Regions from separate parts of the Priestia sp. VA7 genome, predicted to be linked through region 1. Evidence: riboswitches for the same ligand, from Rfam matches in the RefSeq annotation. Region 1 holds a riboswitch; the other holds the start of a gene.
The links. A riboswitch is a leader RNA that binds a small molecule or an ion and turns the genes downstream of it on or off. The one in region 1 is predicted to bind cyclic di-AMP.

Region 1 (4,362 bases):
AATGATACAAGCTACCGCAAAGAGTTATTGCGGCAGCTTGTTATGCAAAAAATCTTAATTTCACATCTAAAGACAAGCGATAAAGTACAAAAACAAGTCGAGGATATGTGGAAGCAAATTAAACGCTCATATAACGAGGATACAAGAAAACAAGGTTATGAAGTGTTAAATATTCGTTCTAGTGATGTAACCAACCAGCTAACGAATCAGTTTAAATTAGAAGAATATTTCCGCAAACAAATTACGTCTGATGAACTAACTGCTTACTATAAACGTATTGAAAACGATCTAACGCGCGTATCTTTTACGCAGCTGGCTTTTTCTACTTTATATGATGCCGCTGCCGCTGCGGCTGAACTGCAAAAAGGAACATCTCTTCAGGACGTTCAAAAAAAATATGCTGATGTCCAGACAGTCAGCAAAATAGAGAATGCTGATAATCTAAAGCTTTCAAGTCTATCTCCCTCTTTTATAGATGTTTTAAAAAAACAGCACATCGGAGAGAGTAGTAAGCCCATTAAAATGGGTAAAGTCTATTATATTCTTATTTTAAAACAAAAAGATAAAAAAACGGAATCAGAAGTCAAAGAAGAAATGATGAAAGAACTTGTTTTGAATCATATCAACCGGTATATCCAGGATGAACTGCCAAGGTTTCACGTGACTTTCAGCCTTAGGTAGTTCCCTTTTATATAGATTGATTGTTTCTCCAAAACAAGCAAGTAAAAGAGCTCTCTAGTACTAGAGAGCTCTTTTACATTTTTAAGTAGACAGAAATGTCGTCACCTGATAAAATGAAGTTGTAAAACTTTCATTATTCGGAAAATTTATACCCTCCAGCTTTGGAGGGTTATTTTTTATGCTGTTGGACGAATAAAAGAGGCTGGGACAAAAGTAGTTTAGTGGAAAGAAAATCCGAACGATCAATCCAATCGTTCGGATTTTTTCGTTACGTTTCAATCACTTTTCATCTTTTAAATGACTCAATAATGCAGGAGCCATCTCCACGTGAGAAAGGGCGATGTGTGAAATCGTTTTGGCATAAGGTGTAATTTCGTTAATAAATTGTTCGAGTACGTGCAGGTGAGGAAGCTGAAGCTTTGTAATAAAGCAGGCTTGCCCGGCGATGCGTTCACAGAATAAAGCGTAGGGATACTGAGAAATAAATCGTTTAAAACGCTCGTGCTCTCCGTTTTTCATCGTTACTTCAATAAAACACGACACGGGCAAATGCAGCTTTTCATAATCAATATCAATCGTATACCCTTTTATAACGCCAAAGCTCTCTAGCTGTCGTACTCGCTCTGCCACCGAAGGAGGAGACAAGTTAATTTGTTTTCCTAGCTCTCGTAAGGAAAGGCGGCTGTTTTGCTGCAGCGCCTGCAAAATCGATAAATCAATTTCATCAATTTTCAATTGAAAACCTTCTTTCTCATTAACATTTCATTTGATTAGTAATAGTAGCTAAGATGTTTTATCTGTAATCTGAAATTTCCATTTTTCTTACTATAATAATTAAAAAGGAGTGAGTGAAAAATGGCAAGAGTTTTGTTAGCAAACGAAGAGGGAACAAATTTTGAAAAAGCATTGAATTTAATTCCGCATGTAAAAAGATTGTATGATGAGCTTTACGACACGCTTTGGAACAGCGATATAGTAGAAAAAGAGACTAAGGAAAAAATAAGGCTTTATCTAGCAGGTGTTAACGGCTGTGAGACGTGTATGAGCATGTCATATGTAGGCGATGAGACGCTTAATCAAAAAGTGTTAAGAGAAAAAGAGCTGGAAGAAAAAGATCGACTGCTGTTTCGATTTATTGATGTATACCGGGTGCGTCCAAGGGAGTTGACGGATGCTGATATGAATCAATTAAAGAAATTTTACAGTGATACGCAGCTGTTAGAGCTTTTAGCTGTTATTAATTTATTTGATCAATTTCACAAAATGATTGTCAGTTTAGATTTATATGATTTTTGCAGCTTGCAGGGCAAGTGAGGTCTTCGCTAAAAATATCTTGACAGACAAAATCCACAGGAGTAAGATAGCTTTCGTAAAGTGAAACGTATCATGAATCGAATCGATTATTCTAAAAAATAGATCATAGATATTTGAATAAAAATCGCTTAATCCATTACGGAGCGGAGGACCCATTATGTACGCACATATTGTGCTCCGGGGTGAATCCTTAAAAAGGTAGGGTTACTCTTAAAACCCGAACCCGACAGCTAACTTCGCAAGCGTTTTGAGGGGGAAGAGTGTGGAAAAACACAGGAGCCTTCCTGTGTTTTTTTGCGCTTTTTTTAAGAAAAAGATGTAATTTTTTAGAAAAAGTATAAGCTAAGAGAACACACAGCAGTTGAAGAAAGGAATAAATACATTATGAAAAAACAGTTTGCTGTATTGGGATTAGGTCGTTTTGGAGGCAGTTTGGTTGAAGAGTTTGCTAATCTGGATGTGGATGTGCTCGCTATTGACCGCAATCAGGAGGTAGTAAATAAATTTAGCAACTCAGCTACATATGTTGTGCAAGCAAACGCGATTGATGAAGCTAGCTTAAAGGGGCTAGGTATTCGCAATGTTGATCATGCTCTTATTTCGTTTGGAGATGATATCGAAGCAAGCGTGCTGGCAACGATGCTTTTAAAAGATATGGGCGTTAAGCAAGTATGGGTAAAAGCAGTGAATATGTATCATCAAAAAGTGCTCGAAAAAATAGGAGCGGATAAAGTCATTCACCCTGAGCGCGATATTGCTAAGCGTATTGCTCATCACGTGGTGTCAGAAAAAATCATTGATTATATTGAATTGTCAAAGGATTATAGTATCGTCGAAATTGTCGCCTCTAAGAAACTTCATAATAAAACGCTGTTTGATTTAAACATTCGTGCCAAGTATGGCTGCAATATTATCGGCTTTCAGCGAAAAGACGGGGAAATGGTGATCTCGCCTACCGCACATGAAATAATTGAACAAGGAGATATGCTGATTGTCATCGGACATAACCGCGATTTGAACCGTTTTGAAGAAGAAGGAGTTTAACTTATGAAAAAACAAATCATTAAACTCACTCCTCCGCAGCTGCTTGTCTCCATTTTTGGCGGAGGAATTATTATGGGTGCTCTTCTATTGATGATGCCTGTTTCTACTACTGAGCCAATCCGGTGGGTAGATGCCCTTTTTACGTCTACTTCCGCTATGACAGTAACCGGCTTAGCCGTCGTAGATACAGGTACTCGTTTTACCGTCATCGGTCAAATCATTATTATGCTGTTAATTCAAATAGGCGGTCTTGGCATTATGTCATTTGCCGTGTTGATTTTTATGATGCTAGGTAAAAAAATTGGATTTAAAGAGCGTATGCTCGTTCAGCAGGCACTAAATCAAACGAGCGTCGGTGGAGTTGTCCTGCTAGTTAAAAGGCTGTTTATCTTTTCATTTTTAATTGAGTTTGTTGCACTTATCTTTCTAGCGATACGCTGGGTTCCGGAGTTCGGATGGTCTAAGGGGCTGTTCTTTAGCTTGTTTCATTCAATTTCGGCTTTTAATAACGCAGGGTTTGGACTACTTTCTGATAACTTAGTGCAGTATGTTGGAGATCCTATTATTAACATAACGATTTCTTTTTTGTTCATCATTGGTGGGTTAGGGTTTACCGTTCTTGCTGATATGTGGGTGAAAAAATCGTATAGAAAACTAACGTTGCATTCAAAAATTATGATTATCAGCACGTTTGCGATTAATGTGACTGCCATGCTTTTTATTTTTTTCTTAGAGTACAGCAATTCGCATACGCTCGGAAATTTATCGTTAGGAGACAAAGTATGGGCTTCTTATTTTCAAGCGGTAACGACAAGAACCGCGGGATTTAATACAATTGATTTAGCTCACCTGCATGACGCAACGGTCTTTTTAATGGTCTTATTAATGTTTATTGGTGCAGGAAGTGCGTCAACAGGAGGCGGTATTAAACTAACAACGTTTGTGGTGATTGTTTTTTCTGTATGGGCATTTTTACGAAGCCGGGAAGATATTGTGCTATTAAAGAGACGACTTCTTCCTCTTCACGTGTTTAAGGCACTAGCCATCACGATGATTTCAATTATGTTTGTATTTGGGGCCATTTTCCTATTAAATATTTCGGAAAACCTGCCGTTTGTAAAAATTATGTTTGAAGTTGTTTCTGCGTTTGGAACAGTAGGTTTATCGATGGGAGCAACTCCTGAACTTTCGTACTTTGGACGCGTGATTATTATCTTTATCATGTTTTTAGGAAAAGTGGGGCCATTAACGCTTGCGTTTTCATTATCTAAGCAAAAGCGTGAAGCCGTTCGTTATCCAAATGAAGATATAATGCTAGGGTAG
Region 2 (4,362 bases), on a different contig from region 1:
GGATGGAAAAAACATAATGATTTAGTCATTTTTTATACTAAAGAAAAATAGTCTAGATGATTCATTTTTAGCTAAGGGACCGGAATTTATACCGAACATAGTGACTGCTTTCTAAAATAAATAAAAGCTGATATCGTGTTTTTTGATTATAGCATGTAAGGTTTTTATTACGAATTATTAAAGATTCTTATCTTTTTGCAAATACACATTGTATTTCATAGTTTTAACAATTATGATAAAAAAGCAAGTGTCAAAATAGGAAAATAGTTGAGCATGTAAAACGAAGCGATAAGCTTATTAATTTGAAAGAAAGGCAAGGTACATAGCTTTATGTGGGAAATTATTGTAGCAATCATTTTAGGGATTGTAGAAGGTTTAACAGAGTTTGCTCCTGTTTCGTCAACTGGGCATATGATTATTGTGGATGACCTGTGGTTAAATTCCAAAGAATTATTTTCATCTCCAGTAGCTAATACATTTAAAATTGTTATTCAGCTAGGTTCGATCTTAGCAGTAGTAGTTATTTTTAAAGATCGTTTCATTAATTTATTAGGATTGGGAAAAAAGCCAGCTGCTCCAATTGGACCGACAAATCGCTTGAATTTAATGCAGGTAATTGTTGGACTGTTACCTGCAGGAGTGTTAGGACTTTTGTTTGATGATTACATTGATGAACATTTGTTTTCTTTAAATACGGTACTAATTGGCTTAGTAGTCGGAGCTGTATTAATGATTCTAGCAGATTTGTTTGGACCTAAACGTCCGCGTGTAGAGACGGTGGACCAAATGTCTTATGGACAAGCACTGGGTATAGGACTGTTTCAATGTATTGCTCTTTGGCCAGGTTTTTCTCGTTCAGGCTCAACGATTTCAGGAGGGGTTCTTCTTGGAATGAGCCATAAGGCAGCGGCAGATTTTACATTTATTATGGCAGTGCCAATCATGGCAGGAGCAAGTGGACTTTCATTGGTTAAAAACTGGCAGTATTTCACATCAGATGCACTACCGTTTTTTATTGCTGGTTTTATCAGCGCCTTTATTTTTGCGCTGGTATCTATTCGCTTTTTCTTGAAATTAATTAATCGTATCAAATTAGTACCATTTGCACTATATCGAATTGTTTTAGCAGCTATTCTATATTTTGTATTTTTATAAAAAAATACGCGTGTTCTTTATTCCCTTAAACTTCTAATAGAGACTCAAAGAGCAAGAAAAAGCTATTGCAACATTGCAATAGCTTTTTTGCATAAATATATATTATCGCCTTTTGAAAGCGTTTTATAAACATAGGTATTGACAAAACGTGTCGAAAAATAGTAAATTAATATTTGTGCAGTATAAAGTTAAGTAAAAGTAAGACTTCTGTTTAGTTTTATTGACTGTAAAAAACGTATGACAACGTATAGATCGTTTTAATTTTATAAAAACTGAATAATAAGCTTAATCGTATAGAGCGGGGGAATCATTATCGGCAGTAAAGCTGCCTTGGGGTGAATCCTTACAAAAGGTAGGAAACTCTCAATTCCGAATCCGACAGTTAACCCCGTTTGCTTCATTGAGAGAAAGAGCCCAAAATAGCGTAAGTAAAAGGCTGTTCTTTCTTAAGAATAGTCTTTTTTTGTTTTTTCAGAAAAGTATATACAAATGTCATACATCTTTGGGGAGGTACATCTATGAAAAAAATTCGTTTTGGTTTGGCTACGCAGATTTTTACCGGATTAATCCTCGGTGTTCTTGTAGGGGTAATTTGGTTTAATGATCCGCGTGTAGTAACATACCTACAGCCGCTAGGAGACCTGTTTTTAAGATTAATTAAGATGATTGTTATTCCAATTGTTATCTCAAGCTTAGTCGTTGGAGTTGCAGGAGCAGGGAGCGGTAAACAGGTCGGAAAGCTCGGCGTTAAAACCATTCTCTATTTTGAAATTATTACGACTTTTGCAATTGTAATCGGTGTATTGATTGCTAATATTTTTCATCCTGGGCAAGGTGTAGACATTCATTCAGCACAGAAGAGTGATATTTCACAATACGTTGAAACATCCGAACAGCAAGAAGGAAAGTCAGTGGCTGAAACTTTCTTACACATTGTTCCGACAAACTTTTTCCAGTCAATTGTTGAAGGAGACATGCTAGCAATTATCTTCTTTACAGTGTTATTTGCACTTGGAGTAGCGGCAATTGGAGAAAGAGGAAAGCCAGTTGTACAATTCTTCGACGGTGTTTCTCACGCAATGTTTCACGTGGTAAACCTTGTAATGAAAGTGGCGCCAATTGGTGTATTTGCTTTAATTGGTGTAACAGTTTCAAAATTCGGCTTAGATTCACTTCTTTCATTAGGAAAGCTTGTTATCTTAGTTTACTTAGCTTTAATTTTCTTCCTACTTGTTGTATTAGGAGGAATTGCGAAATGGGCAGGAATTAACATTTTCCACTTATTCCGCTATATGAAAGATGAACTATTGTTAGCATACAGTACATCTAGTTCTGAGACAGTTCTTCCGCGTATTATGGAAAAACTTGAAAAGATGGGCTGTCCAAAAGCTATCGTATCGTTCGTTGTACCAATTGGTTATACATTTAACCTAGATGGTTCCGTTCTTTATCAAGCGATTGCAGCGTTATTCTTAGCGCAGGTGTACGGTATTGATTTAACGATCGTTCAACAGCTGACGCTTATCCTGGTATTGATGGTTACATCTAAAGGAATGGCTGCCGTGCCAGGAACATCATTTGTTGTATTACTGGCTACTCTTGGAACAATCGGTGTTCCGGCAGAAGGATTAGCCTTCATTGCTGGAGTAGACAGAATCATGGATATGGCACGTACGGTTGTTAACTTAGTAGGAAACACACTAGCAGCAATTGTGATGTCTAAATCTGAAGGCAAATTTGACCCTAAAAAAGGTACAGAGATCATGAGAGCCGGCTAATTTATAAATTAAAAAGCTACTTATTCTATTCGAAAAATTAGAATAAGTAGCTTTTTTCATAATAATTCCTTTATTATTATGGGAATTGACCCTATAATATGTAACATCAGGTATAAATATATCCAAATTTTATTCTTACATAAAAGCAGTCACTGGTTCCTTTCTTTATCAATAAATATAGAGATAGCTTAGCTAGTAGGGGGATAGTAGAGTATGTGGAAAAAGCGAATATGGGTCATCGCCTCGATAGTAATCGTATGTTTGTTAATCCCTTACAGTTTACCAATTGTGTTTGCTTTATTAACAGCATTAGCGCTTGAGGGTATTGTTCAAAAATTGCATCAATCTTTTAAAATGAAGAGAGTCTATGCAGTGCTTATGACCTTCATTTTATATGTTGTTTCGCTCATACTTATTGGATTTTTTATTGTTCGGACAATCGTTACGCAAGTGGTTGCTCTTTCAAAAATAGCGCCTTCCTTTGTAAAAGAAATCTATGAAACCGCGATTTTTCCAACTATTATTAAGTGGAAATACTATTCAAACGCTCTTCCTACAGAAGTGATTTCTTCTATCGAGCGCACGCTTGAAAAAACCGTAAATTCATTAGATTCTCTATTAAAAAGTACCGTGGAAATCATCATTAGTTTTGCTGCTACTGTTCCTGGGTTTCTATTAGAGTTTCTTATTTATTTAGTAGCACTTGTATTTATCAGCCTTGAGCTGCCTGCTATTAAAAATAAAATTAAGTCATTTTTAACAGAAGAAACGAAATATAAGCTACAAGTTGTCATCACTCAGCTTATCCAAGCGGGGGTTGGTTTTATTAAGGCACAAATTATCTTAAGTGTCATGACGTTTGTAATGGCTTATGTAGGGCTTTGGTTATTAGATGTTCCGTATACCGCGCTGCTTAGTTTATTAATTGTAATTGTCGATATCTTACCAATCCTTGGGACAGGCTCGGTGCTCGTTCCATGGGGGATTTTTGCTCTTACGCAAGGGCATGACTCATTAGCAATCGGCTTATTTATTCTATTTGGAGTCATTACGGTAGTAAGACGTGTAGTAGAACCAAAAGTATTTTCTACAAATATGGGTATTTCACCTTTGGCTGCACTAGTTAGTTTGTACATTGGATTTAAACTTTTAGGCTTTGTCGGATTATTTTTAGGACCGGCTTTAGTTATTTTATACGATGCTCTTCGTAAAGTAGGTATTATTCAAATTAACTTTAAACTATAAAAGTGCTGGATAAAACTAGCGCTTTTTTTTATTGAAACTTTTGTAGTACGTAATACGTAAAGAGGGAAAGGAAAAAACTATGCCGCGTTGGTTTTTATCTATCAATCGGCTAAATTATAGTTTTGCAGTCTTAGATTTAATGATATGAGGAGGAGAATTTTTGTTAGAGTCGGTTTTACTTTCT

Region 2: another riboswitch for cyclic di-AMP. It lies ahead of AC0C45_RS27845 (cation:dicarboxylate symporter family transporter); the one in region 1 lies ahead of AC0C45_RS05120 (potassium channel family protein).

What each region holds. Positions count from the first base shown of each region.
Region 1 covers NZ_JBVQPN010000001.1:982,962-987,323, forward strand. The annotation lists gene AC0C45_RS05105 (peptidyl-prolyl cis-trans isomerase) at 1-681, shown strand, start outside; gene AC0C45_RS05110 (Lrp/AsnC family transcriptional regulator) at 961-1,416, opposite strand; gene AC0C45_RS05115 (carboxymuconolactone decarboxylase family protein) at 1,537-1,995, shown strand; cyclic di-AMP (ydaO/yuaA leader) riboswitch at 2,111-2,255, shown strand; gene AC0C45_RS05120 (potassium channel family protein) at 2,380-3,039, shown strand; gene AC0C45_RS05125 (TrkH family potassium uptake protein) at 3,043-4,362, shown strand.
Region 2 covers NZ_JBVQPN010000014.1:17,731-22,092, reverse strand. The annotation lists gene AC0C45_RS27850 (undecaprenyl-diphosphate phosphatase) at 331-1,155, shown strand; cyclic di-AMP (ydaO/yuaA leader) riboswitch at 1,428-1,567, shown strand; gene AC0C45_RS27845 (cation:dicarboxylate symporter family transporter) at 1,674-2,933, shown strand; gene ytvI (sporulation integral membrane protein YtvI) at 3,147-4,178, shown strand; gene AC0C45_RS27835 (DedA family protein) at 4,339-4,362, shown strand, end outside.